One region of the Bradyrhizobium sp. UNPA324 genome, then DNA from elsewhere that is predicted to be linked to it. Evidence: predicted binding sites of a transcription regulator. Region 1 holds the regulator's gene; each other region holds the start of a gene.
The links. The regulator PhoB, encoded in region 1, activates phosphate uptake and scavenging genes when phosphate is short. The targets are predictions, from matches to a motif close to TGTCATNNANCTGTCAT.

Region 1 (10,334 bases):
AACAGGCGAAACAGCAGCCGCTCGCCGGAGAGCTCGGGATCGATCAGCTCGACGTCCTCGACGGTCTCGATCAGCGAACGCGCCTCGACCCAGGCGTCGTCCTCAGTGACGGCATGCACCTCGACGCCATCAGGGGCATCACCGGGATGCAAGTCCGCCTGCCGCGCGCGCTCCGGCGCCTTCGGCAGAAACTGCATCAGCATGCCGCCGGCGCGCCAGCGGTGCTTGCCGCCGTCGCTGGAGCGCCACTCCTCGCCGACCGCAAGGCGCACGCGCGTCGGGATCTGCTCGGAGCGCAGGAAATATTCGTGGGCGGCGTCTTCCAGGCTGCCGCCGTCGAGCGCGACCAGACCCTGGTAGCGGCTCATGTCGGGGCCCTGGTCGATGGTCATGGCAAGATGACCGCGGCCGAGCAGCGCGCCGGAGTGCATGCGGGATTCTTGGGCGTCGCCGAGGCGCGCGGCATCGAAGCGCGCATAGGCGCGCAGGCGATCCGGCGCCTGATAGTCCACCACCAGGAACGACACCGGACCGTCGGTCTGGGCCTGCAGGATGAAGCGGCCCTCGAATTTCAGCGCGCTGCCGAGCAGCGTCGTCAGCACGATGGCCTCGCCGAGCAGCTTGCCGACCGGTGCCGGGTAATCGTGCTTGGTCAGGATGTCGTCGAGCGCCGGACCAAGCCGCACCAGCCGGCCACGCACGTCGAGCGCGTCGACCTCGTAGGGCAGCACGGCGTCATCGATCGGAACTGCTGATGGCGCGCGAACCGGACCTTCGGACCCGGTTTTCATGTCAGGGGATTGGGAAACCATGGCGCTCTATCTGGGGTCGGAGGGTGGAAATGGAAGGGGGCGCGGGAGCGGCGTGTTCCGGATGCAGGTGAAGTTGTACGCAGCCACCACAAACGCGATGTCGTCCCGGACAAGCGTAGCTCCCGATAACGCGTAGCGTTGTCTTGAGCGGAGCGCAGATCCGGGACCCATAACCACAAGCTGCGATTTGGCGAAGACTGCCTGCCTCCGGCCGCCTGCCACAAGAGAGATTCCGCGGTATGGGTCCCGGATCGGCGCGCGCTTGTGGCGCGCTTGTCCGGGACGACAATTGTATGCGAGGCGGCAGCCGGGCTTCCAGCGCGGCTACTTCACCGCGTCGAAGCACCAGGCCAGAATGCCCTTCTGCGCGTGCAGGCGGTTTTCGGCCTCGTCGAACACGACCGATTGCGGGCCGTCGATCACCTCGTCGGTGACCTCCTCGCCGCGATGGGCTGGCAGGCAGTGCATGAACAGCGCATCGGGCTTGGCGAGCGACATCAGCTTGCCGTTGACCTGATAGGGCTTGAGCACGTTGTGGCGATGCTCGCCTTCCTTGTCGCCCATCGACACCCAGGTGTCGGTGACGACGCAATCGGCGCCGCGCACGGCGGCTTCCGGATCGGTGCCGAGCACGATCGGCGCCCCGGTCGCCTTGATAAAGTCGCGCATCGCCTTTTTCGGCGCGAGCTCCGGAGGGGTCGCGACGTTGAGCTGAAACTTGAAGCGCTCGGCGGCATGGGCCCAGGACGCCAGCACGTTGTTGTCGTCGCCGGTCCAGGCCACCGTCTTGCCCTCGATCGGGCCGCGATGCTCCTCAAAGGTCATGAGGTCGGCCATCACCTGGCAGGGATGCGAGCGCCGCGTCAGGCCGTTGATGACGGGCACGGTGGCGTTGGCCGCGAGCTCCAGCAGCGCCTCGTGATTGAGGATGCGGATCATGATGGCGTCGACATAGCGCGACAGCACGCGCGCGGTGTCGGCGATGGTCTCGCCGCGGCCGAGCTGCATCTCGGCGCCGGTGAGCATGATGGGCTCGCCGCCGAGCTGGCGCATGGCGACATCGAACGACACGCGCGTCCGGGTGGACGGGCGTTCGAAGATCATCGCCAGCGTCTTGCCTTCGAGCGGCTTGACCGGCTGATGCGCTTTCTGCTTCGCCTTCATGGCGGAGGATGCGGCAAGCATGCGCTTGAGCTCCGACAGCGGCAGCTCGTTGATGTCGAGGAAGTGCTTCGGCGACTTGTTGGGGGACTTGCTCATCAGCTTGCCGCCCGCTTGGTCTGGCTGACCGACAATGCGGTGCAGGCCCGCTCCAGCCGCCCGACGCTGTCCTCGATCTCGGCTTCGGTGACGATCAAAGGCGGCAGGAAACGCACGACGTTGTCGCCGGCCCCGACGGTGAGCAGCTTTTCGTTACGCAAGGCGGCCACGAGATCGCCCGAGGGCACCACGGCCTTGATGCCGATCAGAAGGCCCTCGCCGCGCACCTCGCTGACGATGTCGGGATGGCGGTCGATCACGGAGGCGAGCTTCTGCTTCAGCAGCAGCGACATCTTCTGCACGTGGTCGAAGAAGCCGGGCTTGAGCATGACGTCGAGCACGGCGTTCGCCGCGGAGATCGCCAGCGGGTTGCCGCCGAAGGTCGAGCCGTGCGAACCGGGCCCCATGCCGGCCGCAGCATCCGCGGTCGCCAGCACCGCGCCGATCGGGAAGCCGCCGCCGAGCGCCTTGGCCAGCGACATCACGTCGGGCGTGACGCCGGTGCGCCTGTAGGCGAACAGATCGCCGGCGCGGCCCATGCCGGTCTGCACCTCGTCGAAGGCGAGCAGCAGGCCCTTCTCGTCGCAGAGCTGGCGCAGCGCCTTGAGGAAGGCGGGCGGTGCCGAACGCACGCCACCCTCGCCCTGGATCGGCTCGATCAGGATGCCGGCGGTCTCCGGGCCGATCGCCTTCTTGACGGCTTCGAGGTCGCCATGCGGCACCTGGTCGAAGCCATCCATCGGCGGACCAAAACCTTCGAGATATTTTGCAGACCCCGTTGCAGCCAACGTCGCCAGCGTGCGGCCGTGGAAGGCGCCTTCGAAGGTGATGATGCGATAACGTTCCGGATGGCCCTTGGAGAAGTGATGATGGCGCACCAGCTTGATCACACCCTCCAGCGCTTCGGCGCCGGAATTGCAGAAGAACACGAAGTCCGCAAAGCTCTCGTTGCACAGGCGCGCGGCGAGCTTCTCGCCGTCCGGGCTCTGGAACAGGTTCGACATGTGCCACAGCTTCGTCGCCTGCTCCTGCAAGGCCTTGATCAGATGCGGGTGGCAATGGCCGAGCGCATTCACAGCGACGCCCGAGGTGAAATCGAGATAGCGATCGCCATTGGTCGCGATCAGCCAGCAGCCTTCGCCGCGTTCGAAACCGAGGTTGGCCCTGGCGAAAACGGGGAGCAAATGCGGGGCTGCGCTGTTAGTCATGACGTTCACTTGAATGTTGCGGACGGTGTGACGCGTGCATTGCGCAACGCACCATTGACCGGCCCGGAAAACGAAACGTGCCGCCTTTTAAGGGCGGCACGCGGCACTATCTTATGCCTGGTGAAACGGGTGTCAATGCCGCCCGGAAAGCCTCAGGAAACGCTGATTCCGTAGTCTTGCGGTGGCGATTTTGCGGGTTTTTCACCACGGAACATGTGGAAGCGAGTCGGCGGACTCTTGCGCGTGAGTCACGCCATATTGTAGCGTTTGGCTTGTCAGATACGACATCTCGTGCAGCGGTTCTGATCCCAAGAGTCCTCATGTACCGGCGTAAACGTTCGGGCGTCAGTTGCGCGCCCGGCGAGCGTTAAGGGATTCCGGCGGCACGGGTTTTTCGAGGCTTAGGCATTCGCCGCACCGACCGCCAGGATGGCAGTCGCGCAGCGAGGGAAAGGGTGCAATGACGGTTTTGACCTGGTCCGACGATCGCGTCGAGCAGCTGAAGAAGCTCTGGGAGGCCGGACTTTCGGCCAGCCAGATCGCAGCAGAGCTCGGCAATGTGACCCGCAATGCCGTGATCGGCAAAGTGCACAGGCTCGGTCTGTCCGGCCGCGCCAAGAGCCCTTCGTCGGCCGCGCCCCGGCCGCGCAAGGCACGCCCGGCGCAGCACATGATGCGGGTGACCCGCCCCATTGCGCGCGGTAACACCGCGCTGGCGCAGGCCTTCGAGGTCGAGGTCGAGGCCGAGCCGCTCACCTACGACAACGTGGTGCCGATGAGCCAGCGGCTGTCGCTGCTCGAATTGAACGAGGCGACCTGCCACTGGCCGGTCGGCGATCCCTCGAGCCCGGATTTCTTCTTCTGCGGCGGCAAGGCATTGTCCGGCCTGCCCTACTGCGCCCAGCACTCGCGCGTGGCGTATCAGCCGGCAGCGGACCGTCGGCGCGCAGCACCGAAGCCGGGCACGCGGTGAGTTCGCGGATCTAGCTGATTGCAAGAACGGTAGCCGTCACACGACGGCGCCTCGACACACCCGATGTCGTCCCGGACAAGCGCGCCACAAGCGCGCGCAGATCCGGGACCCATAGCCACCGCAAGATGTGGTTACGGGGACTCGGAGTTACCTTTTCGCAAAACAATTGCTGCCTGTGGTTAATCGCGACGAGCGCAAGCGCTCGCGCTGAGGTCCCGGATCTGCGCAGACGCTTGTCCGGGACGACACCGATGTTGTGGCCGCAGCTGCCAACCACGGCTCGCAAACCTTACGTCTGCTCGGCCTTCGCGAAGCGATCGTCGAGCGCGTAGCCGGCGCCGCGGACGGTGCGGATCGGATCCTGCTCGCGGCCGAGATTGAGCAGCTTGCGCAGGCGGCCGATATGGACGTCGACGGTGCGCTCGTCGATGTAGATGTCGCGGCCCCAGACGCTGTCGAGCAGCTGCTCGCGCGAGAACACGCGGCCGGGATGCTCCAGGAAGAACTCCAGCAGGCGATATTCGGTCGGGCCGAGATCGATCGGGCGGCCCGAGCGCGCCACGCGGCGCTTGTCGCGGTCGAGCTCGATGTCGCCATAGGCCAGCACCGTCGCGAGCCGCTCAGGGCTGGCGCGCCGCAAGAGGCCCTTCACCCGCGCGAGCAGCTCTGGTACCGAGAACGGCTTGACGATGTAGTCGTCGGCGCCGGTCGCAAGTCCCCGCACCCGCTCGCTCTCCTCGCCGCGTGCGGTGAGCATGATGATCGGCAGCTGCTTGGTCTCGGGACGGGTGCGCAGGCGCCGGCACAGCTCGATGCCGGACAGGCCCGGCAGCATCCAGTCGAGCACGATCAGATCGGGAATGTGCTCCTTGAGGCGGGTGTCGGCGTCGTCGCCGCGCATCACCGTCTCGACGTCATAGCCGTCGCCTTCGAGGTTGTAACGCAGCAGCTCGGTGAGAGCTTCTTCGTCCTCAACCACCATAATGCGTGCGCCCATGGTGTCGTCGCTCCTTAAGTCTTCAGGTATTCGGGATCGTCGTGGCGAACGTCGTCATGTCGCCCTTCGGCCGCTTGTCGGTGATCGCCTGGCCCTCGATCATGTAGAACACGGTCTCGGCGATGTTGGTGGCGTGGTCGCCGATCCGCTCGATGTTCTTGGCGCAGAACATCAGATGAATGCAGAACGAGATGTTGCGCGGATCCTCCATCATGTAGGTGAGGAGCTCGCGGAACAGCGAGGTGCAGATCGCGTCCACTTCCTCGTCGCCCTTCCACACCGCCATCGCCGCCGGCAGATCGTGCGCGGCATAGGCATCCAGCACCGACTTGACCTGCTGCTGCACCAGGTCGGTCATGTGCTCCAGGCCGCGGAACAGCTTGAGCGGATGGAAGTCGGTTTCCAGTGCGGCGACGCGCTTGCCCATGTTCTTGGCGAGATCGCCGATGCGCTCGAGGTCGGTCGCAACCCGCATGGCGCCGACGATCTCGCGTAAGTCCACCGCCATCGGCTGGCGGCGAGCGATGGTGAGCACCGCGCGCTCCTCGATGCGCTTCTGCAGCGCGTCGAGATCGGCATCGGTGGTGACGACGCGCTGGCCGAGCGGAACGTCGCGGCGGATCAGCGCATCGACGGAATCGACGATCATGCGCTCGGCGATCCCGCCCATCTCGGCGACCAGGCGGGTGAGCTCCTGAAGGTCGGTGTCGAAAGCCTTCGCGGTATGTTCAGTACCCATATTGCGTCTCCTCAGCCGAACCGGCCGGTGATGTAGTCCTGCGTACGCCGATCGGTCGGCGACGTGAAGATCTTGCTGGTGTCGTCGAACTCGATCAGCTCGCCGAGATACATGAAGGCGGTCTTGTCGGAGACGCGCGCCGCCTGCTGCATGTTGTGGGTGACGATCGCGATCGTGTAGTTCTCGGCCAGCTCCTGAATCAGCTCCTCGACCTTGGCGGTCGAGATCGGATCGAGCGCCGAGCAGGGCTCGTCGAACAGGATCACCTCGGGCCGCACCGCGACGGTGCGGGCGATGCACAGGCGCTGCTGCTGGCCGCCGGAGAGCGACAGACCGGAGGCGTTGAGCTTGTCCTTGACCTCGTTCCACAGCGCGCCGCCGCGCAACGCCTTCTCGACGCGGTCGTCCATCTCGGACTTCGAGATCTTCTCGTAGAGCCGGATCCCGAAAGCGATGTTCTCGTAGATCGTCATCGGGAACGGCGTCGGCTTCTGGAACACCATGCCGACCCGGGCGCGCAGCAGGTTGAGGTCGAGCTTGGGGTCGAGGATGTTGGTCTGGTCGAGCATGAGCTGGCCGGTGACGCGCTGGCCCGGATAGAGGTCGTACATCCGGTTGAAGATGCGCAGCAGGGTCGACTTGCCGCAGCCGGACGGGCCGATGAACGCCGTGACGCGGTTGGTGCCGAGCGTCAGGTTGATGTTCTTCAGCGCGTGGTGCTCGCCGTAATAGAAGTTGAGGTTGCGCACCGTCACCTTGGCGGGCGCTTCCGGCAGCGGATGCGACGCGAGATGAGCGCTGGAACTCACGGATACGGACAGATCGGTCATTTTGCAGTCCTCTCGGCGCCGAGGATGCGGGCGCCAATGTTCAGGGCGAGCACGGTGAGCGTGATCAGCAGCGCGCCGCTCCAGGCGAGCTGCTTCCAATAGGCGTAGGGGCTCTGGACGAAGTTGTTGATGGTGACAGGCAGGTTGGCCATCGTCTTGTTCAGGCCGAGGCTGAAGAACTGGTTCGACAGCGCGGTGAACAGCAGCGGCGCGGTCTCGCCGGCGACGCGGGCAGTGGCGAGCAGCACGCCGGTGATGAGGCCGGAGCGCGCGGCGCGGTAGGCGATGCGCTTGATCACCAGCGAGCGCGGCAGGCCGAGCGCGCTTGCCGCCTCGCGCAGCGCGTTCGGCACCAGCAGCAGCATGTCCTCGGTGGTGCGCAGCACCACCGGGATGACGATGACGGCGAGCGCCAGCGCGCCCGCGATCGCCGAGAAGCCGCGCATCGGCACCACCACCGCGCCGTAGATGAACAGGCCGATGATGATCGAGGGCGCCGAGAGCAGGATGTCGTTGATGAAGCGAATCACCGAGGTCAGCTTGTCGTTGGGGCCGTACTCGGCGAGATAGGTGCCGGCGAACAGGCCGAGCGGCGCGCCGATGCCGACGCCGAGCACGGTCATGATGATCGAGCCGACGATGGCGTTGCGCAGGCCGCCCTCCGTCGAGCCCGGCGGCGGCGTGTCCGCGGTAAAGAGCTCGAGATTGAGCCCCGCAACGCCGTTGTAGAGCAGCGTGATCAGGATCAGCGCGAGCCAGGTGACGCCGAAGGCGGCGGCGGCAATGCAGAGCCCGCGGACCACGATGTCCTTGCGGCGGCGGCGTGCGTAGATCGGGTTCATGGCGCTAGTTTCCCGCCTTCTTTTCCAGACGCATCAGCATCAGCCGCGCAGCGGCGAGCACGAAGAACGTCAGCACGAACAGCAGCAAGCCGAGCAGGATCAGGCCGGACTGGTGCAGGCCGTCGCTCTCGGCGAATTCGGATGCGATCGCCGCGGAGATCGTGGTGCCCGGGGCGAAGATCGACGAGGAGATCCGGAACGAGTTGCCGATGATGAAGGTCACCGCCATGGTCTCGCCGAGCGCGCGGCCCAGCGCCAGCATGACGCCGCCGATGATGCCGACGCGGGTGTAGGGGATCACTACGCTGCGGACGACTTCCCAGGTGGTGCAGCCGACGCCGTAGGCGGCTTCCTTCAAGACCGGCGGCACCGTCTTGAACACGTCGACCGAGATCGAGGTGATGAAGGGCAGCACCATGATGGCGAGGATCAGCGCGGCGTTGAACAGGCTGAGATAGGACGGAGGACCTGCGAAGATCGCGCCCAGCACGGGGACGCCGTCGAAGATCCTGATCATAAAGGGCTGGAAGGTGTTGGCCAGGAACGGGCCCAGCACGAAGAAGCCCCACATGCCGTAGATGATCGAGGGAATGCCGGCGAGCAGCTCGATCGCCATGCCGATCGGGCGGCGCAGCCATTGCGGGCAGAGCTCGGTGAGGAAGATGGCAATGCCGAGGCCGACGGGAATGGCGATCAGCATCGCGATGAAGGAGGTGACGAGCGTGCCGTACATCGGCCCGAGCGCGCCGAGCACGGGCGGATCGGCGGACGGCGCCCAGCGCTGCGTCCACAGGAAGGAGAGGCCGTATTCCTGCATCGCCGGGAACGCGCCGACGATCAGCGAGATGATGATGCCGCCGAGGATCAGCAGCACCGAGATCGCGGACAGCCGCGTGATCCAGTAGAAGGTGACGTCGCCGAGCTTGAACGCGCTCAAGGCCTTGGCGCGGTCATACGGTCCGGCGTCGTCGATTACATCGCTCTGAACGGCCATTTCTGCCACGCCGATCCCCTGTACCCGTTTTATACGCTTGTTTTTAGTGCCGTGCCCCGGATGACGCAGCGCCGATCCGGGGCCTGGTTTCTTCAGGTCCCGGCCCAGCGCAGCGGCGCCGCGCGTCCGGGAGAGGCGTGCCTTAGCTCTTGATCTCGGCAGCCCAGGTCTTCTCGATCTGCTGGACGACGCTGTCCGGCATCGGGATGTAGTCGAGCTCCTCGGCCGCCTTGCCGCCGTTCTTGAAGGCCCAGCGGAAGAACTTGATGGCTTCCTGCGAGGCCGCCTTGTCGGTGGCGGACTTGTGCATCAGGATGAAGGTCGCCGCGGTGATCGGCCAGGACTTGTCGCCGGGCTGGTCGGTGAGGATGACGTAGTAGCCGGGCGCCTTGGCCCAGTCGGCGTTGGAGGCGGCCGCCTGGAACGCTTCGACGGTCGGCTGCACGGTCTTGCCGGCCTTGTTGACGAGAGCGGTATAGGTCAGCTTGTTCTGCTTGGCATAGGCGTACTCGACGTAGCCGATCGAGTTCTTGGTCTGGCCGATGTTACCCGACACGCCTTCGTTGCCCTTGGCGCCGACGCCGACCGGCCACTCGACCGCGGTGCCCTCACCGACCTTGCTCTTCCAGTCCGCGCTGGCCTTGGAGAGATAGTTGGTGAAGTTGAAGGTGGTGCCCGAACCGTCCGAACGGCGGACCACGGTGATCGCCTCCGACGGCAGCTTCACGTTCGGATTGAGCTTCTTGATGGCCGGATCGTCCCACTTGGTGATCTTGCCGAGATAGACGTTGGCCAGCGTCTCGCCGTCGAACACCATCTCGCCCGGCTTGACGCCCTCGAGGTTGACCACGGCAACGATGGCGCCCATCACCATCGGCCATTGCGCAAGTCCGTCCTTCTCGAGCTGCTCGGCCTTGAGCGGCATATCGGTCGCGCCGAAGGTCACGGTCTTGGCCTGGATCTGCTTGATGCCGCCGCCCGAGCCGATCGACTGGTAATTCAGACCATTGCCGGTCTCTTTCTTGTAAGCGTCAGCCCACTTTGAATAGATCGGGAACGGGAACGTCGCGCCGGCGCCGGTGATGTCGGCCGCAAAGGCCGCCGTCGTCGATGCGGCGACCAAGCCGGCAGCGACCATCGTCTTGAGGAAATTCATGCTGGTCTCCATTGGGGGGAGCGAAGCGCCATCCGCGCCCGATCGCGCTCCCCGCGCCGCCCCTTTAGGAGCGGTCAGCTGTGCTTTTACGAAGGTTTCGTGACAGTCGGATGACACCAGCAAGCACTTGAAATCGCTTGAATTTCAGGCTGGAGCCGAAGTCCTGATCTGGGGAAAACAGGCGGTGAAAGTCGCCCCCTGTTTTGGCACGCTTTCGATCAAAAGCCTGCCGCGATGGCGGTTAAGAATATGTTTCACCAGCGATAATCCGAGTCCAGTTCCACCTTGCGAGCGGCTGTCGCCGACGTCCACGCGGTAGAACCGCTCGGTCAGCCGCGGCAGGTGCTCGGGCGCGATGCCGGGGCCGAAATCGCGGACCATGATCCGGATTTCCTGAGTTCCGTCAGCGGCCGCGCCCGAGGTCAGCGACACGATGACGCGTCCGCCGGAGGCGCCGTATTTGAGCGCGTTCTCGATCAAATTCTCGAACAGGCGGAGCAGCTCCTCGCGGTCGCCCGCGATC
Region 2 (10,334 bases), 1.4 Mb from region 1:
AAGCGCCGGCGTTAGCGGTTGGCTCCAGTTAATCTGGAGCGCTGCATGCTGGTGGTGGAAGGTCTGACGTGTCGCTTCGGCGCGAAAGCCGCGGTGGACGACGCATCGTTTCAAATTTCCCCCGGCGGCTTCGTCGGTGTGATCGGACGGTCCGGCGCCGGCAAATCGACGCTGCTGCGGAGCATCAACCGCCTGGTGACGCCGACCGAGGGCCGCATCCTGTTCGATCGCGTCGACGTCACCGCCTTGCGCGGCAGGGAGCTGCGGCAATGGCGGGCGCGATCGGCGATGATCTTCCAGCAGTTCAACCTGGTCGGCCGGCTCGATGTCCTTACCAACGTCCTGATGGGGCGCCTTGCGACGATGCCGGCCTGGCGCTCGCTGTCGCAAGTATGGCCCGAGCAGGACAAGGCGCTGGCGATGTCCGCGCTCGAACAGTTCGATATCGCATCGCTCGCTGCGCAGCGCGCGGACCAGCTCTCCGGTGGTCAGCAGCAACGCGTCGCGATTGCCCGCGCCTTGGTGCAGCAACCCGACATCATCCTCGCCGACGAGCCGATCGCCTCGCTCGATCCGCGCAACACCAAGATCGTGATGGATGCGCTTTTGCGCATCAACAAGCATTTCGGCATCACCGTGCTCTGCAACCTGCATTCGCTGGATCTGGCGCGCAGCTATTGCGACCGCCTGATCGGCATGGCGCAGGGGCGCGTGGTGTTCGACGGTGCACCGTCCGCGCTGACCGATCACGTCGCGCGCGAGCTCTACGATCTCGAAGCCGCCGATGTCATGGGCGGCATGCCTGTACCGGTGCCCGAGGGCGTCCCGGCGCTCGGAACGGCCGCGGCCGCCTGAGCGAAATCCGTTTCGTTGCAAATCTTCGTTTCAAGTCTTTGCGTCAACCGACCTCAACAGATGAAGAGGATATCATGATCACTCGCAGATTAGTTCTCGCCGGCGCCGCCGCGCTCGCGTTCACGGCCTCCGCTTCCGCCGACGACTGGAAGGCCAAATATCCCGAGCTGACCTTCGCGGTCGTTCCGGCGGAAAACGCCTCCGGCGTCACCGAACGTTGGGCGCCGTTCGTGAGCTATCTCTCCAAGGAACTGGGCGTGAAGGTCACGCTGCGCATCGCCAACGACTATGCCGCTGTCATCGAGGGCCAGCGCGCCGGCAACATCCATATCGCCAGCTACGGCTCGGCCTCGTTCGCCCGCGCCCGCCTGACCGGCGTCAAGACCGATGCCTTCGCCAACGACATCAACGCCGATGGCTCGACCGGCTATTATTCGGTGTTCTTCGTCAAGGCGAGCAGCCCGTACAAGAGCGTCGATCAGCTCAAGGGCAAGAACCTAGGCCTGGTCGATCCGAACTCGACCTCCGGCAATAACGTGCCGCGCTTCGAGCTCGACAAGATGGGCATCCCCGATGCCGACGGCTATTTCAGCAAGGTCGTCTTCACCGGCAGCCACGAGAACGCAATGCTGGCGTTGTCGCAGGGGACGGTGGACGTTGCCGCCAACCAGTGGACCAGCGACGACGATTCCACGCTGGCGCAGATGCTGACCAAGGGCATGCTGAAGAACGCCGACGGCTCGGCGATGAAGAAGGACGACTTCCGCATCATCCACAAGTCGGCGCCGATCATCAACGGCCCCTATGCCTACAATTCCGACCTGCCGGAAGACGCCAAGGCGGCTATCGCCAAGGCGTTCTTCGACGCGCCGGCCAAGGACAAGGCCGCGTTCGATCGCCTCTCCGACGGCCAGAAGAAGGGTTTTCATCCCGCCACCACCAAGGACTGGGATGGCACCATCGAGCTGATCAAGTTCGTCGACGCGCTGCGTAAGAAGAAGGCGTCCTAAGTTTCGGGACGACGCACCTGGAGCCGGGTCGATGAACCCGGCTCCTTCTTTGACCGGACCCATCCGAAGTCGATGACAACAGCGGTTTCGATCCTACCCGAGCAGCAGCTCGCCGTCCTCAACGCTGCCTATCGCCGGGCGGTCGGGCGCAGGCGGCTCCGCCTGCTAGGGGGAATCGCGATCTTCGCCGCGGCGCTGGTCCTCGCCGCGATCGGCGCGGAAGTGAATCTGCGCACGCTGTTCACCTATTTCGGCAATTTCGTCAGCTATTTCGACCGCATCCTCACACTCGACAGCGGCCAGCGCGTCTGGACCGATGCCGGCGAGTGGCTCTGGGGCTGGCGCAAATGGCTGAAGATGCTGGGCGAGACGCTGCTGATCAGCTACGTCGGCACGCTGATCGGCGCGACCTTCGCGTTTCTCCTGAACTTCTTCGCGGCGGAAAACACCTCGCCCGCGCCCTGGCTGCGCTTCGTCGTCCGGCGCCTGCTAGAATTCGCCCGTACCGTGCCCGGCATCGTGTTCGCCCTGATCTTCGTGATCGCCTTCGGTCTCGGACCGATGGCGGGCGTGCTCGCGATCGCGATCCACTCCACCGGCGCGCTCGGAAAGCTGTTTTCGGAGATCGTCGAGAACGCCGACATGAAGCCGGTCGAGGGCATCCGCTCGACCGGCGCGAGCTGGCTCTCCTGCATGCGCTTCGCCGTCGTGCCGCAGGTGACGGCGGGCTATGCCAGCTACGCGCTGCTGCGCTTCGAGATCAACGTCCGCGAGGCCTCGGTGATGGGGTTCGTCGGCGCCGGCGGCATCGGCCAGGAGCTCGTCGTCGCCATCCGCAAATTCTACTATTCGGACGTCAGCGCCATCCTGCTCACCATCATCGTCACGGTCTTCATCATCGACATCACCACCGGCTGGCTGCGCAGCCACCTGTTCGGCAAGGAGGCGCGGACGTGACGCCGCGAGAGGTCGATCCACGAGAGCTTCGCGCGCGCTACCCCGACGTGTTCGACCGGCCGGCGTCCGCGCGGCTCGCCATGCCGGCGATGATCGTCGCGGCGTTCGCGCTCCTCATTTACGGCCTCGTCGATCTCGACTTCTCGCCGTCGCGGTTCTTCGCAGGTCTCAGCCAGCTCGGCTGGATCACATTGATGATGATTCCGCCCGATCCCGGCTCGTCGCTGCCGATCTATCTGAAGGCGCTTGGCGAGACGCTGTCGATCGCGCTGCTGGGGACGACGCTGGCCGCGGTGTTCGCGCTCCCCGTCAGCCTGCTGGCCGCACGCAACATCATACCCTCGCAGATCCTGCGTTTTCCCGTGCGGCGCTTCCTGGATTCGATCCGCGGCGTCGACACCCTGATCTGGGCGCTGGTGTGGATCAACGTGGTCGGGCTCGGCCCGTTCGCCGGAGTCCTCGCCATCGCGGTGTCGGATTTCGGTGCGTTCGGAAAGCTGTTCTCGGAGGCGATCGAGGGGGCCGACCAGAAGCAGGTCGAGGGCATCCGCGCCTCCGGCGGCAGCCCGCTGCACGAGATCCGTTTCGGCCTGTTGCCGCAGGTACTGCCTGTCATCGCCGGCCAGGTGCTCTATTTCATTGAATCCAACACGCGCTCGGCCACCATCATCGGCATCGTCGGCGCTGGCGGCATCGGCCTGCAACTCGCCGAGCAGATTCGCGTGCTGGAATGGCAGAAAGTGTCGTTCCTGATCCTGATGATTTTGGTTGCGGTCGCCGCGATCGATTTCATCTCGGGCAAGCTGCGGTTCGCGATCATCGGGCGAAGGGCTGTGGCGTAGAAGATTCTCTCCGCGTCATGGCCGGGCTTGTCCCGGCCATCCACGTTCTTCTGTTGGAACTTTAAGACGTGGATGACCGGGACAAGCCCGGGCATGACGAAAATGCGGAGCCGGCGCAGCCCACCCTACGACTCCACCAGAAACTCCACCCGCTCCGCCGCGAAGCGGGAATGCTTGGTCATCAGCGGCTTGCCCTGGAGATCGTGGTCGGTGGCGTCGACCACCAGGATCGGGCGTCCGAGCGCGAGATCCAGCCGGGCCGCGTCGGTGGCGTCCACGATGCCGGCGGTGATCCGGGTCGCGCCGCGACGATAGTCGCGCACGCCATAATGCGCGAGCAGTTTCGTCATTGAGCGCGTCGCCGCGAACACCGCCCCCGCATTCGGAAACAGCTCGGCCGACAGCCAGGTGGTGGAGACGCAGATCGGCGTGCGGTCGGCGAGGCGGATCGCCTCGATCCGCACCAGGGGCGAGCCGGCTTTCAAGCCGAGCTCGCGCGCCAGCTCGCGGGTGGCGACATCGTCGCAGGCCTCGATCAACTGGCCGCGCGGCTCGCGGCCGCCGGCCCCGACGATCTCGGAGAAACGGGTGCGCGAGCGTAAGGGATAGGCGAGCTTCTGCGCCTCGACATAGGTGCCGCTGCCACGCTCGGCCCGCACCAGGCCGCGCTCGGCAAGGGCTGCGAGCGCGCGCCGCACGGTGTGGCGGTTGACGCGATAGGTTTCGGCGATCTCCATCTCGCCCGGCAATTTGTCGCCGGCGGCAAAGCGGCCATCGGCGATGCCGCGCTCGATGCCGTCGGCAACGAGGCGCCACAGCGCGACGCCGGACGACGCAGTGTCTTGCATGCTCATATCGCCGGTCAGCCTAGCCCAGAAATCACGGCTTTGTCACGAAACAGTCATGGCGCGCCCGTATGAAGTTGTCTATTATCATAGACAACTTCGGCGCGGCAAGTTCTGTCAAGAGGTTCGGTGGATCGGGTGACCCAGCAAAGCAACCAGCAAGCCCAGCGCAAGGCCGCCATGGCCGTGCTGGCGCACGCGGAGGCGGGCGAGATCGCCGCCCGCCTCCGCGACTTGGCTCTGGATTTGGCCCTGCCGGCCCATCAGGATTTGCGTGCGCCGGAAAACGGCCTCGTCATGCTGCGCGGCCGGGTCGGCGGCGACGGCGCCCCCTTCAACCTCGGCGAAGCCACGGTGTCCCGCGCGGCCGTGAGGCTTGCAAGCGGCGAGGTCGGCTTCGGCTACACGCTCGGGCGGAACAGTGAGAAGGCGCGGTTGATCGCGCTGTGCGATGCGCTGGTGCAATCCCCAGATTTTGGTGCGGCCATCGAGCGCGACGTAATCGCCCCGTTGCGCGAGCAGCTTATGATTCGCCGCAAGCAGGCGGCGGCCGAGACCGCCGCGACGAAAGTTGATTTCTACACCATGGTGCGCGGTGAGGGGTGAGATCATGACCACGATTGCGGAATTGCCGCCGGGCTTCGCCGACAAGGTGCTGTCGGCGCAATCGACCTTTCGCTCGGTGATGGACGCGATGGCGCGGCCCGGCTCGGTCCAGCGCATCGTGCCGGGAGCGGGGGCGCCAGAGCCGATGATGCGCGGCACCGCGGCGATCGCGCTGACGCTGTTCGACCACGACACGCCGCTCTGGCTTGACGCGCGGATGGCGGCGATCTCGGATATCGTGAAATGGCTGAAATTCCACACCGGCGCGCCGGTGGTGCAGGATTGCTCGATCGCGAGTTTTGCGCTGATCAGCGACGGCGCCTTGCTGCCGGCGCTGGAGCGCTTCGCGCTCGGCACCAGCGAATATCCGGATCGCTCGACGACGGTGATCCTGCAGGTCGAGAGCCTCGAATCAGGTCGCTCCTTCGAGCTGCGCGGACCCGGAATCGACGGCACCGCGACGCTTCAGGCGTCGATCAAGCCCTTCGATCTGTTCGAGCGCCTGCATGTCAACGAGGCGCTGTTTCCGCGCGGCATCGATGCCGTGCTGGTCGCCGATGATGCCGTGGTCGCGATCCCCCGCACCACGCGCGTCGTGAGCAAGGGAAGCTGAAGCATGTATGTCGCAGTCAAAGGCGGCGAACGCGCCATCGAGAACGCCCATCGCCTGCTCGCCCACAAGCGACGCGGCGACCAAAGCGTTGCGGAGGTCACGCTCGACCAGATCTCCGAGCAGCTTGGCCTCGCCGTGGACCGCGTCATGAGCGAAGGCTCGCTCTATGATCGCGAGCTTGCGGCGCTCGCGATCAAGCAGGCGCGCGGCGATCTGATCGAGGCGATCTTCCTGGTCCGCGCCTTCCGCGCCACGCTGCCGCGTTTTGGCGCGAGCGAGCCGGTCGACACCGGCGCGATGCGCGTGCAGCGGCGGGTGTCCTCGACCTTCAAGGACATTCCGGGTGGCCAGATCCTCGGGCCGACCTTCGACTATACCCACCGCCTGCTCGATCCCTCGCTTGCGCAGGGCTTTGCGCCGGAGGCACCCGCCACGGCCGATGCATCCACGGCGCCGACGCCGCGCGTGACGGACATTCTCGGCCGCGATGGCTTGATCGAATCCTCGCCGCAGGCCGAGGAGGGCGCCGGCGTCGGCGATCTCACCCGCGAGCCGCTGAACTTCCCGGCCGGCCGCGACCTGCGGCTGCAGAACCTCGCGCGCGGCGACGAGGGATTTCTGCTGGCGATGGGCTATTCCACCCAGCGCGGCTATGGCCGCAACCATCCCTTTGCCGGCGAGATCCGCTTCGGCGAGGTCGAGGTGGAATTTTTCGCGGAAGACGCCGGCTTCGCCGTGCCGCTCGGTTCGATCGAGCTGACCGAGTGCCAGATGGTCAACCAGTTCAAGGGCTCCGCGACCGAAGCGCCGTGCTTCACCCGCGGCTATGGCCTCGCCTTCGGCCAGAGCGAGCGCAAGACCATGTCGATGGCGCTGGTCGACCGCGCGCTGCGGGGCCGCGAGCTCGGCGAGGAGGTGCGTGCGCCCGCGCAGGACGAGGAATTCGTGATGTCGCATTCGGACAACGTCCAGGCGACCGGCTTCGTCGAGCATCTCAAGCTGCCGCATTATGTCGACTTCCAGTCCGAGCTCGGCCTGCTGCGCAAGCTGCGGAAAGAGTTCGCCGATGCCCAAACGCCCGATGCCATGAAGGAGGCCGCGGAATGAACGCGCCGGCCTACAATTTCGCCTATCTCGACGAGCAGACCAAGCGGATGATCCGCCGCGCCATCCTCAAGGCGATCGCGATTCCCGGCTATCAGGTGCCGTTCGCCAGCCGCGAAATGCCGATGCCCTATGGCTGGGGCACCGGCGGCGTGCAAGTGACGGCGGCGATCCTGGGACCGCAGGACGTGCTGAAGGTGATCGACCAGGGCTCCGACGACACCACCAACGCGATCTCGATCCGCAAATTCTTCGCCAAGACCGCCGGCGTCGCCACCACGACGGCTACCGAGGAGGCGACGGTGATCCAGACCCGTCACCGCATTCCGGAGGCGGCGCTCAGCGAGAGTCAGGTGCTGGTCTATCAGGTGCCGATCCCGGAGCCGCTGCGCTTCCTCGAGCCGCGCGAGACCGAGACGCGGCGCATGCATGCGCTCGCCGAATACGGCCTGATGCATGTGAAGCTCTACGAGGACATCGCCCGCTTCGGCCACATCGCCACCGCCTATGCCTATCCGGTCAAGGTCAACGCACGCTACGTGATGGACCCGTCGCCGACGCCGAAATTCGACAATCCCAAGATGGATAATTGCCCGGCGCTGCAATTGTTCGGCGCCGGCCGCGAGAAGCGCATCTACGCGATCCCGCCCTATACGCAGGTGGTGTCGCTCGATTTCGAGGATCACCCGTTCGAGCCGTATCGCTTCAACGCGCCTTGCGCGCTGTGTGGGGCGGAGGACTCTTACCTCGACGAGATCGTCACCGACGACAAGGGCAGCCGCATGTTCGTCTGCTCCGACACCGACTATTGCGAGGGCCGGCAGGCCGCCGGCCATCACGGCAGCCTCAGTGGCGCGCCGTACAAGGAGAAGGCGCAAGGAGGCACGAATGGCTGATCCAGACCTGCGCGAGAACGACGAGCCGCTGCTGGTCGCGACATCCCTCAGCAAGTCCTTCGGCCGCATCGCCGCGTGCCGCGACGTGTCGTTCGCGCTCTATCCCGGCGAGGTGCTGGCGATCGTCGGCGAATCCGGCTCGGGCAAGTCGACGCTGCTGCAATTGCTGTCGGGCCAGCTCGCGCCGAGCGCCGGCCACGTCGCCTACCGCATGCGTGACGGTGTCACCCGCGATCTCACCACGCTCGGCGAAGCCGAGCGGCGCTTTCTGTTCCGCACCGACTGGGGCTTCGTGCACCAGGATCCCGCCCAGGGCCTGCGCATGGCGGTGTCGGCCGGCGCCAATGTCGGCGAGCGGCTGATGGCGGTGGGGTGGAATCACTATGGCCGCATCCGCGACACCGCATCCGACTGGCTGACGCGCGTCGAGATCGACATCGCGCGGATCGACGATGCGCCGCGGACCTATTCCGGCGGCATGCGCCAGCGGCTCCAGATTGCGCGCAACCTCGTCACCGAGCCGCGGCTGGTGTTCATGGACGAGCCGACCGGCGGCCTCGACGTCTCCGTACAAGCCCGCCTGCTCGACCTCCTGCGCGGCCTCGTCGCCGAGCTGCACCTTGCCGTCATCATCGTCACCCACGATCTCGCGGTCGCGCGCCTGCTCTCGCACCGGGTGATGGTGATGAAAGGCGGCCGCGTCATCGAAACCGGTCTCACCGATCAGGTGCTCGACGATCCACGCGAGCCGTATACGCAACTCCTCGTCTCGTCGATACTGCCGCCATAAGCCTTCCAAGATGGGTTTTCAAATGACCGTCATGATCGACATCGCCGACGCCAACAAGACCTTTACGATGCACCTGCAGGGCGGCATCGAGCTGCCGGTCGTGCGCGGCGTCACCTTCCAGGTCAACCCGGGCGAATGCGTCGTGCTCTCGGGGCCATCGGGCGCCGGCAAGTCGTCGATCCTGAAGATGATCTTCGGCAATTACCGCTGCGATAGCGGCCGGATCGGCATCCGCCACCGCGGCGCGCTGATCGATCTCGCCAGCGCCGAGCCGCGGCAGGTGCTCAACGTCCGCCGTTCCACCATCGGCTATGTCAGCCAGTTCCTGCGTGCTGTGCCGCGCGTGGCCACCATCGACGTCGTCGCCGAGCCGCTGATCGTCAATGGCATGGCCCGCGCTAACGCACAGGCCCGCGCCGGCGGCCTGCTGCATCGCCTCAACATCCCCGAGCGGCTGTGGCAGCTGCCGCCCGCGACCTTCTCCGGCGGCGAGCAGCAGCGCGTCAACATCGCCCGTGGCTTCATCTCGGATCTGCCGATCCTCCTCCTGGACGAACCGACCGCCTCGCTCGACGCCGCCAACCGCGCCGTGGTGGTCGAATTGGTCGCCGAGAAGAAACGCCAGGGCGTCGCCATGGTGGCCATTGTCCATGACGACGAAATCCGCCATCTGATTGCCGACCGTATCGTCGACGTCACCAGCTTTGCCGCCGCGGCCTGAAGGACATGGAAATGAACGCCCCGAAGGATACCGTCATCGCCAACGCCAGGATCGTGCTGGCCGACCGGGTGATCGACCAAGGCTGGCTGGCCCTTGCCAATGGCCGTATTGCCGAGATTGGCGAGGGCAGGGCGCCCGCAGGCGCCGGGGATGCCGGCGGCGACCTGATCATGCCAGGCCTGATCGAGCTTCACACCGATCATCTCGAAGCCCATTACGTGCCGCGGCCAAAAGTGTTCTGGAATCCGGTCGCCGCCGTCGTCTCCTATGACGGCCAGCTCGCGACGTCAGGCATCACCACCGTGTTCGACTCGCTCCGGGTCTGGCGCGAGGACGGCGCCGAGGAGGTCGATGGTCGCGCCGGCGTGCTTGCCGCTGCGATCACGACCGCGCGCGATGCCAGCCTGCTGCGCGCCGACCACTTCCTGCACCTGCGCTGCGAAATCCCGATGCCGAGCGTGGTCGAGGAGGCCAAGGAGCTGATCGACCGTCCCGACGTCAAGCTGATGTCGCTGATGGACCACACCCCCGGCCAGCGCCAGTTCCGCGACGAGGTCAAGCTGCGCGACTATTATCGCGGCAAGGGTGGCGGCAAGACCGATGCCGAGCTCGACGAATTGTTCGCAAAGCGCTTCGAATATCAGAAGCAATACGCCGCAACCAATATGCGCGAGATCGTGGCGCTGGCGCATCGGTACAACATCCCGCTGGCGAGCCACGACGACACCACCGAGGAGAACGTCGCGGATGCCGTGCGCGACCGCGTTTCGGTCGCGGAATTTCCGACCACGCTGGAGGCAGCGCGCGCCCTGCACCAGGCCGGCATCGACATTCTGATGGGCGCGCCGAACGTCGTGCGCGGCGGCTCGCATTCCGGCAACATCGCCGCGGTCGATCTCGCCCGCGAAGGCCTGCTCGATATCTTGTCGTCGGACTATATCCCGTCGAGTCTGCTGATGGGCGCGCTGCAATTGCCCGAGCATGTGCCCGCGATCAGCCTTCCGGCGGCGATCCGCACCGTGACGAAGGCGCCCGCCGAGGCGGTCGGCCTCACCGACCGCGGCGAGGTCGCGACCGGCAAGCGCGCTGACCTGA
Region 3 (10,334 bases), 1.9 Mb from region 1:
CGGCCTGATCGCGAAATACGACCTGGTCGCGCTCGACGACCCCAGGCACGCGATTCCGCCTTACGATGCGATCCTTCTGCTCGCACCGAAGCGCGCCGGCGACGAGAGATTGCAGGCGGCGCTCAGGCCGCTGCTCGGCAAGATCGACATCGCCACGATGCGCGAGGCAAACCTGCGCGCCAGCGGCAATGACGCCAACTCATCGCCGGACGCGGTGGCGAGGTGGTTGTGGGAGAAGGTGGGAGGGCGGTAGGCCTAGCTCCGCTCAAGCTCCGTCATCCTGAGGCGCGAGGCATGGGACGCAACGCGTCCCATGGGGAGCCTCGAAGGATGCACGGCCACGGTTGTGGATGCAGCCCGGCTGTCGCCCTTCGAGGCTCACCAAGCGGCTGACGCCGCTCGGTGAGCACCTCAGGGTGACGGTCAATGAGTAGTGGTTGGGGTAAAGCGAGAGACTACAGCCCCCGGATCATCCCCGCGTCGATCAGCAGGCGGTTCAGTCGCCGCGCTTCGGCGCCGTCCTTGCAACCGTAGAAGACGCCCTTGCAGCGGAGCATGATCTCCTTCTGCTCGGCAAAGGACGGGTCGAGCGGGATGCCCGCGGCCTCCTGGATGACCAGCGGCAGATAGGGCCCGTCGATCGTGTCCATCACGGCATCGCTCTTCACCGGCTCGAAATTGACGGAATCGATCGCGTAATAGGTCGCATAGAGGCGCGGATCGTAGGCGTCGAGCTTCTTGCCGAGAGCGCCCTCATCGAGCCCGGGCTCGAGGATCTGCGGCGCGAATTCCGGCTGATGATCGCCGTAACGCACGATCAGGAAGGGCTCGCCCGGGAACGTCTTCTTCAGACCCGCGATAAACGCCTTGTACTGCTCGGCGCTCATCGCCTGCCGGCGCAGATATTCGTCGATCGACGCCACATTGCCCGGCGCGCGCCAGTTCGGCAGCAGCTCGGGGCGGAAGCGCGTCTCCCAGGGGAAATGATTGGCGCCGAGATAGATGAAGGTGAACAGCGGCTTGTTGGGCGGCTGCTGGCCCATCAGCTGCAGCGCCCTATTGTAGAAGAAGCTGTCGGGCTCGACGTCCTTGGCGCCGAGATCCTTGGAGTCGAAAAAGCGTTCGACGCCGGTCGTCATCTGAAAACTGCGTGCGCCCATGAAGCCGCCATAGGCGGGATACAGCGACATCGTGTCGTAGCCGCAGCGGCGCAGCGCCAGCGGCAGCCCGCGCTCGACGCGGTTTGAGGCGATGCGTGTCACGAAATAGGCGAAGCGGCCGAACGAACGCGAGGACAGTCCCGCGAGCACGTTGTATTCGGTGAACCAGCTCGGCCCGCCGTTGCTCTCGGCCAGGAACGTACGCTGCTTGCCGTCCCAGGATTTGAAGTGGCTGCCATAGCCCTGCGGGACCTTGATGCCCCCGGCGGCGCGGATGTCGAAGCTCGATTCATCATGGATCATGATGATGTTCGGCCGGCGCCCGGCGGGGTGGCAGGAATCGACCAGCGGCAGATTGAGCCGCTCATTGGTCGCAGCGGCCGATTCCATGAAGCCGTATTGCACGAAATCGGCGACCGAACTGACGCCGGAGCGGAAGAATTTCGACAGATAGCCGTCGTCGTAATAGCCGCGCCAGGCCTCATCGGGATGATAGAGCGAATAACCGACCAGCGCGGCCAGACAGGCCAGCTTGCAGGCGAGCGCGGGCAGGCGGCGAATGCGGAACGGATCGAGCCACCACAGCGCGTACATCAGCGGCAGCGTGACGAAGCCGGCCAGGATCACCGACCAGCGCAAATTCGGGAAGATCGTGAACAGGAAGGCGACGGTGTCGCGGTCGATCATCATCAGGTCGATGAAGTTGACCGTCATCTGCACGACGTCGTGCTTCAGCCGCGACAACAGCACCAGCACAACCACCATGGTCAGCGACAGCGCGCCGGAGAGCGCCGGCCGGCGCAGCAGCGTGATCCAGAAGAAGTTGAGGATGCCCCAGGCCAGCACGAAGGAGAGGCGAGAGCCGAAATCGGTCTCGGTCTGGTACATCAGCGCGAGCGCGGCCAGATGCGGCGCGGCAACGGCGAGCAGCCGCCAGATGCCGAGCGCGGCGACGCTCGCCAGCACGGCGGTCGTGGCAGAAGGACCTGGATTGGGCGCGGACGCCATCGACGACACGCAACTCTGGTCCGGCGCGGTGATGCCAAGCCCTCTGGCCAGCCGAAAACGGCCAGGGCCCTCCGGCGCAGCCGGAAGCCTGCACCGTGTCATAAAACTGTAACGGAACGGTCAAGGACAGGCAACGCGCGTCGTGGTCCCACCTTCGCTTAACGTTCGCGAGCCGGGACGTCCTGCACGGCGGCGGGCAAAAGCCGCTTGCGGTGCTAGGGCTTTGCGATCCCGGCGATAAACAGGTCGATCACCCCTTCCGCCATGCGCGCGATGGCTCGCCATCCCCGTGGGCAGACCGTAGCGGCGGGCTGAAGCCCCTGCCTTACTGTGGCAGGAACCCGAGCCGCTTGGCGATGATGCGGTCGACCGTCCGCTTCGGCAGCACGGCCGCGATCAGATGGCGCATCGGGTCAGGGGTGATCTGGTAGCGCACCTTGGGACTCGCCGCCGTGAGCGCCTCGAACACGATCTCGGCGACCCGCTCGGCCGGCAGGCCCTTGGCGCCGAGGTCCATCATGAAGGCCATGACCTTGTTCAGCGCCGGCAGGTAGGGCGAGTTCTGGTAGACGGAGAGATCGATCTGCTCGGCCTTGCTCCAGATCGGCGTCTTCACGGCGCCGGGAGCGACGATGATGACGTCGATGCCGAACAGCATCAATTCGCGGCGCAGACTTTCGGAAAGGCCTTCGATGGCATGCTTGGAGGTGCAGTAGGGCGCCGACAGCGGATTGCCGTTCTTGCCCGCGACCGAGCTGATCATCACGATCCGCCCCTTCGGGCCCTTCAGCGAGGCGTCGGCGCCGAGCAGCGGCCCGAAAGCCTGCGTCGCGATCACGGGGCCGATGACGTTGATGTCCATCTGGCGGCGGAAATCGTCTGCCGACAATTCGAGCACGGGGCCGGCCACCGCGACACCGGCATTGTTGACGAGGCCCGCCAGCGTCTCGCCGTTCAGCGCCTCGCGGACTTCTCGCGCAGCCGCCAGCACGGCAGCCTCGTCGGTGACGTCGAACAGCAGCGGCGTGAAATTGGCGCCGAACTCAACCTTGAGCCGGTCGGCGTCGGCCTGCTTGCGAACGCTGCCGAAGACGCGATAGCCGCGCCCGATCAGGAATCTTGCAGTGGCCCAGCCGATGCCGGTGGACGCACCGGTGACGACGACAGATCGCATGGTCCCTCCTCCCTCAGGTTCCCGCGATCATGCCTTGGATTTCTCCTGGTGTCCCGGACAAGCGCAGCGAAGCGAAGCGCAAAGCCGGGACCCAGCAGCCGCATTGGACCCGGATCAGCAGCGCAGCACCAACGTGCTGCGCTGCGTCCGGGGCACAAATGCTTAGTTCTTCGACTTGTCGACCAGCGCGCCCTTCTTGATCCAGGGCATCATGTCGCGCAGCTTCGCGCCGACTTCCTCGATCGGGTGCTGAGCGAGCTTGGCGCGGGTCGCCTTGAACGAGGTCTGGTTGACCTTGTTCTCGAGCATCCAGTCGCGGGCGAACTTGCCGCCCTGGATGTCGGCCAGAACCTTGCGCATCTCCTTCTTGGTCTCGTCCGTGATGATGCGCGGACCGGTGACATACTCGCCGTATTCGGCGGTGTTGGAGATCGAGTAGTTCATGTTGGCGATGCCGCCTTCATAGATCAGGTCGACGATCAGCTTCACTTCGTGCAGGCACTCGAAATAGGCCATCTCCGGGGCGTAGCCGGCTTCGACCAGCGTCTCGTAGCCACCCTTGATCAGCTCGACCAGGCCGCCGCAAAGCACGACCTGCTCGCCGAACAGGTCGGTCTCGCACTCTTCCTTGAAGGTGGTCTCGATGATGCCGGCGCGGCCGCCGCCGATGGCGGAGGCATAGGACAGGCCGAGGTCATGGGCGTTGCCGGAAACGTCCTTGGCGATCGCGATCAGGCAGGGCACGCCGCCGCCGCGCTGATATTCCGAGCGCACGGTGTGGCCGGGGCCCTTCGGCGCGATCATCAGCACGTCGAGATCGGCGCGGGGATCGAGCAAGTTGAAATGGACGTTGAGGCCGTGCGCGAACACCAGGGCGGCGCCCTTCTTCATGTTGTCGTGCAGGTGCTCACGATAGATGTCGCCCTGGAGCTCGTCCGGGGTCAGCATCATGACGAGGTCGGCCCATTTGGCGGCTTCGGCAACTTCCAGCACCTTGAAGCCGGCGGCTTCCGCCTTCTTGGCCGAGGCCGAACCCTTGCGCAGCGCGATGGCGACTTCCTTGACGCCGGAATCCTTCAGATTGAGCGCATGGGCATGGCCCTGGCTGCCATAGCCGACGATGGCGACCTTCTTGCCCTTGATCAGGTTCAGGTCGGCGTCGCGATCGTAATAAACACGCATAGGTCGTTTCCTCGTTCAGGGCCGAAATCGGCCAATGGTCAGTGTCCGAAGGGTGAAATTTGCGGATTTCGGGGGCTGTCTAGAGCATTTTCAGCCCTGAGGGAAACCCGTTTCTGCATGGAAATCCGCGACATCATGCATCCATGAAAACGGGGTAGAGGGAGGCCAGCAGCAGGAGCGCCATCAGGATATTGAAGGCGCGGACCAGCCGCTCCGAGGTCAGGACCGGCCGCAATGCGGAGCCGAACAGGGCCCAGACCACGGTCGAGACGGTGCCGACCATCAGGCTGATCACGGTCTGGATCGCGATATTGAGCGGGAATTGGGCGATGGCCGCATAGGCGGTGATGGTGCCGATCACGATCACCCAGCCCTTGGCATTGATCCATTGGAACATCGCCGCGCCCCAGAAGGTCATCGGGCCGCGGCCATTCCCCTCCCGCGGTTTGGTCGGGCCGGACATGGCGATCGCGGCGGCAAGATAGATCAGGTAGGCGGCACCGGCATATTTCAGGATGGTCTGGAGGACCGGATAGGCCAGGAACACGGAGCCGAGCCCGAGGCCGACAGCGGCGACCATGAAAGCGAAGCCGAGGACGATGCCGACGATGTGAGGGATGGTGCGCCGGAAGCCGTAGGTCAGGCCCGAGGACAGCAGCATGATGTTGTTCGGCCCCGGCGTGAAATACATCACGACCATGAAGATGAGGAAGGCATAGAACAGCGACTGGGACATGCTCACCTCACGCCGTCTTCGGCAACGGTTCTTCGGGTAACGCGTTGGGCCGCTTCGCCAGCACCATCACGGCGATACCACCGATCACGGTCAGCATGCCGGCAAGGCGCAAGGGTCCGAACCGCTCGCCGAACACGATGCTGGAGGCGGCCGAGCCGACGAACGGGACCAGCAGCGCGAATGGCACCACTTGCGCGGCGGGATAGTCGCGCAGCAATCGGCCCCACAGCCAATAGGCGATACTCGTCGAGATGCCGCCAAGCGCCAACATGCAGAGAGCCGATGTCAGCGACATGTGGCTCAGCGATGTCCAGGTCGGCGCCGGGCCATTGGCGATCAGCGCCAGCACGAAAAGCGGCACCGCCGAGGCGAGGCACAACCACGCGAACAGGTCGAACATCGGCACGCCGCGGGCGTTGCGCAGCAGCAGATTGCCGACGGCAAAGCTGAGCGGCGAGATCATCAGCACTGCAAACGCAGCGACGCTGAAATCATAGCCGACCGTGCCGCAGATCATCAGGAGGCCGATTGCAGCGATACCGATGCCGAGTGCCTGCATCGGTGTCGGACGCTCGCCAAAGGCCATCGCGGCAAAACCGATCGTGAACAGCGCCTGGCTCTGCACGATGACGCTGGTCAGCCCGACCGGCACGCCGTGAGCGATGCCATAGGCCTGGCTCAGGAACTGGCCGAGGAACAACGTGGAGCTGATCGCGATCAGCAGCGACCAGGCGATTTTGGGCTTGCGGATGAACAGGCATGGGACCGCAGCCACGCTGAAGCGCAGCGCCGTCATCAGCTCCGGCGAAAGCTCGTCAAGCGCGATCCGGCTCGCCACGAAGGCAAGCCCCCAGATGATCGCCACCAGGATGGCGATGAGGATATCGGCCGGCTTCATTGTTGTTCTCGGTTCTGCCCTGTCGTGCAGCCCTGTTGTTATTCGTCTAGCCTTGCTCGCCGGCTCTTGATTTGCGCAGCAGATACGTGCCGTGCATCGGTGCGTGGTAATCGGCCGAGACCAGCGTGAAGCCGACGTCGGTCAGCATCCGCTCCATCACCCAGCCGAAGGTGGAATATTCGTCGCGCATATGCGTGACGACGCCTTCGCGCGAAAAGTCGTGGTTCTTGATCTGGAAGTCGGCCCATTGCTCGACGTCGCGCTCGATTGCGTCGGGCATCGATGAGTAGACGATGTCACGCAGATAGAACGTTGCTCCGGGCTTGAGCGCGCGAAAAATCCGCGACATCGCCACCGCCTTCCAGAAATCCGGCAGGTGATGCAGCGTGAATTCGCTGACGATCAGGTCGTAGGATTCCGGCCGATAGGCGAAGCTGAGCAGGCCGGCAGACTGGGTGCGCACGGGCGCCTTGCGGTCGCGGGCGTAGATCTCGGCGAGCGCCAGCATCGCCGGCGAGATGTCGATGGCGTCGACCTCGGCACCCATCAGCGCCGCTTCGGTCGCCAGCACGCCGTTGCCGCAGCCGATATCGGCGATGCGCCAGCCGCGCTGGACGCCAAGCATTTTCAGCGCGGCGCGCGCCCGCAGATCGGCATCGTCGTGGGCGTCGTAGATCGAGGCCACAGCGGGCTCGATCCCCATCCGGTTCCGCTCGTTGTAGTACCAGTCGCGCGCCAGCATGGTTCACATCCCTTCGGGCCCGCGGCCGATCGCGGCAACGCCGGTGCGCGACACCTCGACGAGCCCGAGCGGGCGCATCAGGTCGATAAACTGGTTGATCTTGTCGGTATTGCCTGTGATCTCGAACACAAAGCTCTCGGTGGTGGCGTCGATCACCCGGGCGCGGAACGCATCCGCAAGCCTGAGCGTCTCGACCCGATGCTCGCCCTGCCCGCGCACCTTCACCATGGCGAGCTCGCGTTCGATCGAGCGCCGCGTCTGGGTCATGTCGACGACCTGATAGACCGGGATCATGCGATCGAGCTGATTCTTGATCTGCGCGATCACCATCGGCGTTCCCGTGGTGACGATGGTGATACGCGACAGATGCTTCTGGGCCTCGGTCTCCGAGACCGTGAGGCTTTCGATGTTGTAGCCACGGCCTGAGAACAGGCCGATGACGCGCGCGAGCACGCCCGGCTCGTTCTGCACGAGCACTGCAAGCGTGTGCGTCTCGTTCGGATCGTGGCGCTCTTCGATGAAGTAAGCGGATGCGGGCTGGTTCATTGTCGTCCCCTCAAGTCTTTCTCGTCACACCAGCGCCTTGCCGCCGGCGAACGCCTTCGCGGTCGCCTCGTCATTGGCCTGCTCCGGCAACAGCATCTCGTTGTGCGCCTTGCCGGACGGAATCATCGGGAAGCAATTTTCGAGCGCCGCGACGCGGCAGTCGAACAGCACGGGGCGCTTGACCGAGATCATCTCCTGGATGGCGCCGTCGAGATCGCCGGGCTTGTGCACCTGAAGGCCGACGGCGCCATAGGCTTCGGCGAGCTTGACGAAATCCGGCAGCGCCTCCGAATAGGAATGCGACAGGCGGTTGCCGTGCAGCAGCTGCTGCCATTGCCGCACCATGCCCATGTACTGGTTGTTCAGGATGAAGATCTTGATCGGCAGCTCGTACTGCACCGCCGTCGACATCTCCTGCATCGTCATCTGCACCGAAGCATCGCCTGCGATATCGATGACGAGGCTGTCGGGATGGGCCACCTGCACACCGACCGCGGCCGGCAGGCCGTAGCCCATGGTGCCGAGACCGCCCGAGGTCATCCAGCGATGCGGCTCCTCGAAGCCGTAGAACTGCGCCGCCCACATCTGGTGCTGGCCGACTTCGGTCGTGATGTAGGTATCCTTGCCGCGCGTGGCCTCGAACAGGCTCTGAATCGCATGCTGCGGCAGGATGACGTCGTTGCTCTTCTTGTAATAGAGCGAGTTCCGGGCGCGCCACTGCGCGATCTGCTGCCACCAATTCTTGATCTCGGGCTTCTTCGCCTCAGCCTTGAACACCTGCAGGATATCGCCGAGGATGTTGCCGCAATCGCCGATGATCGGCACGTCGACGCGGATGTTCTTGTTGATCGAGGACGGGTCGATGTCGATGTGGATCTTCTTAGAGCCTGGCGAGAACGCATCGACGCGGCCTGTGATGCGGTCGTCGAAGCGCGCGCCGACGCACAGCATGACGTCGCAATCATGCATCGCCATGTTGGCCTCGTAAGTGCCGTGCATGCCCAGCATGCCGAGCCAGTTCTTGCCCGACGCAGGGTAGGCACCGAGGCCCATCAGCGTGGACGTGATCGGGAAACCGGTGACCTCGACCAGCTCGCGCAAGAGCTTGGTCGCCTCGGGGCCGGAATTGATGACGCCGCCGCCGCTGTAGATCACGGGGCGCTTGGCACCCGCCAGCAGCGCCACCGCCTTGCGGATCTGCGCCGCATCGCCCTTCACGCGCGGCGCATAGGAACGGTGCACGTCGGACTTGCGCGGCGGATGATAGGTGCCGGTCGCGAACTGCACGTCCTTGGGAACGTCGACCAGCACCGGGCCGGGACGGCCGGAGGTGGCGACGTAGAAGGCTTCGTGCAGCACCTTGGCGAGATCATTGACGTCGCGCACCAGCCAATTGTGCTTGGTGCAGGGGCGCGTGATGCCGACGGTGTCGCATTCCTGGAACGCGTCGTTGCCGATCAGGTGCGTCGGCACCTGGCCGGAGATGCAGACCAGCGGGATCGAGTCCATCAGCGCGTCGGTCAGCGGCGTCACCATGTTGGTGGCGCCGGGGCCGGAGGTCACCAGCGCGACGCCCGGTTTGCCGGTCGAGCGCGCGTAGCCCTCGGCGGCGTGGCCCGCGCCCTGCTCGTGGCGGACCAGGATGTGCTGGACCTCGCTCTGCTGGAAGATCTCGTCATAGATCGGAAGCACGGCGCCACCGGGATAGCCAAAAATGTCGGTCACGCCGTGATCGATGAGCGCGCGAACGATCATCGCGGCACCGGTCATCTGGTTCGGATCGTGGCTCTTGTCGCTCATTTGGCTTGCTCCGGATGCGCTGTTGTCAGCGGCTTCGTTCGTGTCGGGTTCGGGAAATAAAAAAGGCCCCGAAGAGGGCCCATGCACACCGCCTGTCTTGTGGATGGCAGCTAGCCATCCCCGGCGGTGTGCCTGGGTACGACGGCGATAAGGAGTTTGGAAATAAAGTTACGCATGGCAGGCGCTCGGCTTCCCAAAGGTTGCGCGAAACATAGCGGCCAAAGCCCGGATGTCAAGGCGATGCGGCCGTTCCCGCGCGATTTTGGCAGTGTAGCGGTGTTCCCCGGGTTCGGCGAGAGGTAAATTGTGGAACCCGGACGGAAAAGCGCGTCAGCGGGGGGCGCGGGCCGCGTTCACAACAGCGGCGAGCCATCCCCTCGCCTGCTCCGGCTTGACCCATTCGAACTCGGGCGATTGGTGCCGGAACCAGGTGAATTGCCGCTTGGCATAATGGCGGGTGTCGGCGCGGCCGATTCCGGCGGCCTGCTCCAGGCTAAGCTCACCGCGTAAGTACCGGATCAGGGCTGGCACACCATGCGCTTTCATCGCCGGCAGCAGCGGATCGAGGTGTCTCGTGGCGAGCCGCTCGACTTCGTCCAGTGCGCCGGCCCCCAGCATGGCCTCGAAACGGGCATCGATCCGGGCATAGAGCGCGTCGCGCTCGGGCGCGAGGAAGACCGCGCGAAAACTGTCCTTTGGCAGCAGCGGCGGCTGGCCTTCGCGGTGCCAGTCAAGCAGCGAACGGCCGGTCGCTTCGACCACTTCGAGTGCGCGCGCGATCCGGGTGCGGTCGCGCAAGTTCAATCGCTCGGCCGCACGGGAATCGCGACGCGCCAGTTCCGCATGCAGCGCCTCCGCACCGTTCCGTTCCAGCCGCGCGCGCACCTCCTCGCGCACCTCGGCAGGGATTGGCGGCACCACGGAGAGCCCCGCCGTCAGCGCCTTGAAATAGAGCCCGGTGCCGCCGATGAAGATCGGCAGGCGACCTTCGGCACGGGCCTCGTCGAGCGCCTTTGCCGCGTCGGCCACCCAGGCCCCGGCCGAGAAATTCACGGCTGCATCGACATGCCCGTAGAGACGGTGCGGAG

Region 2: the regulator PhoB is predicted to act here: its motif matches at 4,553-4,569, upstream of phnF (phosphonate metabolism transcriptional regulator PhnF).
Region 3: the regulator PhoB is predicted to act here: its motif matches at 2,265-2,281, upstream of UNPA324_RS09720 (LTA synthase family protein).

The regions. Positions count from the first base shown of each region.
Region 1 covers NZ_LFJD01000004.1:3,939,870-3,950,203, forward strand. Annotated here, with positions in the region: gene UNPA324_RS19040 (Hsp33 family molecular chaperone) at 1-812, opposite strand, end outside; gene argF (ornithine carbamoyltransferase) at 1,137-2,072, opposite strand; gene UNPA324_RS19050 (aspartate aminotransferase family protein) at 2,072-3,280, opposite strand; gene UNPA324_RS19055 (GcrA family cell cycle regulator) at 3,741-4,253, shown strand; gene phoB (phosphate regulon transcriptional regulator PhoB) at 4,543-5,250, opposite strand; gene phoU (phosphate signaling complex protein PhoU) at 5,273-5,989, opposite strand; gene pstB (phosphate ABC transporter ATP-binding protein PstB) at 6,001-6,819, opposite strand; gene pstA (phosphate ABC transporter permease PstA) at 6,816-7,661, opposite strand; gene pstC (phosphate ABC transporter permease subunit PstC) at 7,666-8,655, opposite strand; gene pstS (phosphate ABC transporter substrate-binding protein PstS) at 8,798-9,811, opposite strand; gene UNPA324_RS19090 (ATP-binding protein) at 9,956-10,334, opposite strand, start outside.
Region 2 covers NZ_LFJD01000004.1:2,503,219-2,513,552, forward strand. Annotated here, with positions in the region: gene phnC (phosphonate ABC transporter ATP-binding protein) at 46-855, shown strand; gene phnD (phosphonate ABC transporter substrate-binding protein) at 930-1,865, shown strand; gene phnE (phosphonate ABC transporter, permease protein PhnE) at 1,938-2,822, shown strand; gene phnE (phosphonate ABC transporter, permease protein PhnE) at 2,819-3,664, shown strand; gene phnF (phosphonate metabolism transcriptional regulator PhnF) at 3,790-4,518, opposite strand; gene phnG (phosphonate C-P lyase system protein PhnG) at 4,639-5,115, shown strand; gene phnH (phosphonate C-P lyase system protein PhnH) at 5,120-5,728, shown strand; gene UNPA324_RS12270 (carbon-phosphorus lyase complex subunit) at 5,732-6,835, shown strand; gene UNPA324_RS12275 (alpha-D-ribose 1-methylphosphonate 5-phosphate C-P-lyase PhnJ) at 6,832-7,728, shown strand; gene phnK (phosphonate C-P lyase system protein PhnK) at 7,721-8,518, shown strand; gene phnL (phosphonate C-P lyase system protein PhnL) at 8,541-9,239, shown strand; gene UNPA324_RS12290 (alpha-D-ribose 1-methylphosphonate 5-triphosphate diphosphatase) at 9,251-10,334, shown strand, end outside.
Region 3 covers NZ_LFJD01000004.1:1,994,034-2,004,367, forward strand. Annotated here, with positions in the region: gene UNPA324_RS09715 (glycine betaine ABC transporter substrate-binding protein) at 1-253, shown strand, start outside; gene UNPA324_RS09720 (LTA synthase family protein) at 456-2,168, opposite strand; gene UNPA324_RS09725 (SDR family oxidoreductase) at 2,494-3,342, opposite strand; gene ilvC (ketol-acid reductoisomerase) at 3,505-4,524, opposite strand; gene UNPA324_RS09735 (LysE family translocator) at 4,658-5,260, opposite strand; gene UNPA324_RS09740 (EamA family transporter) at 5,268-6,158, opposite strand; gene UNPA324_RS09745 (class I SAM-dependent methyltransferase) at 6,205-6,900, opposite strand; gene ilvN (acetolactate synthase small subunit) at 6,904-7,446, opposite strand; gene UNPA324_RS09755 (acetolactate synthase 3 large subunit) at 7,471-9,246, opposite strand; gene miaA (tRNA (adenosine(37)-N6)-dimethylallyltransferase MiaA) at 9,577-10,334, opposite strand, start outside.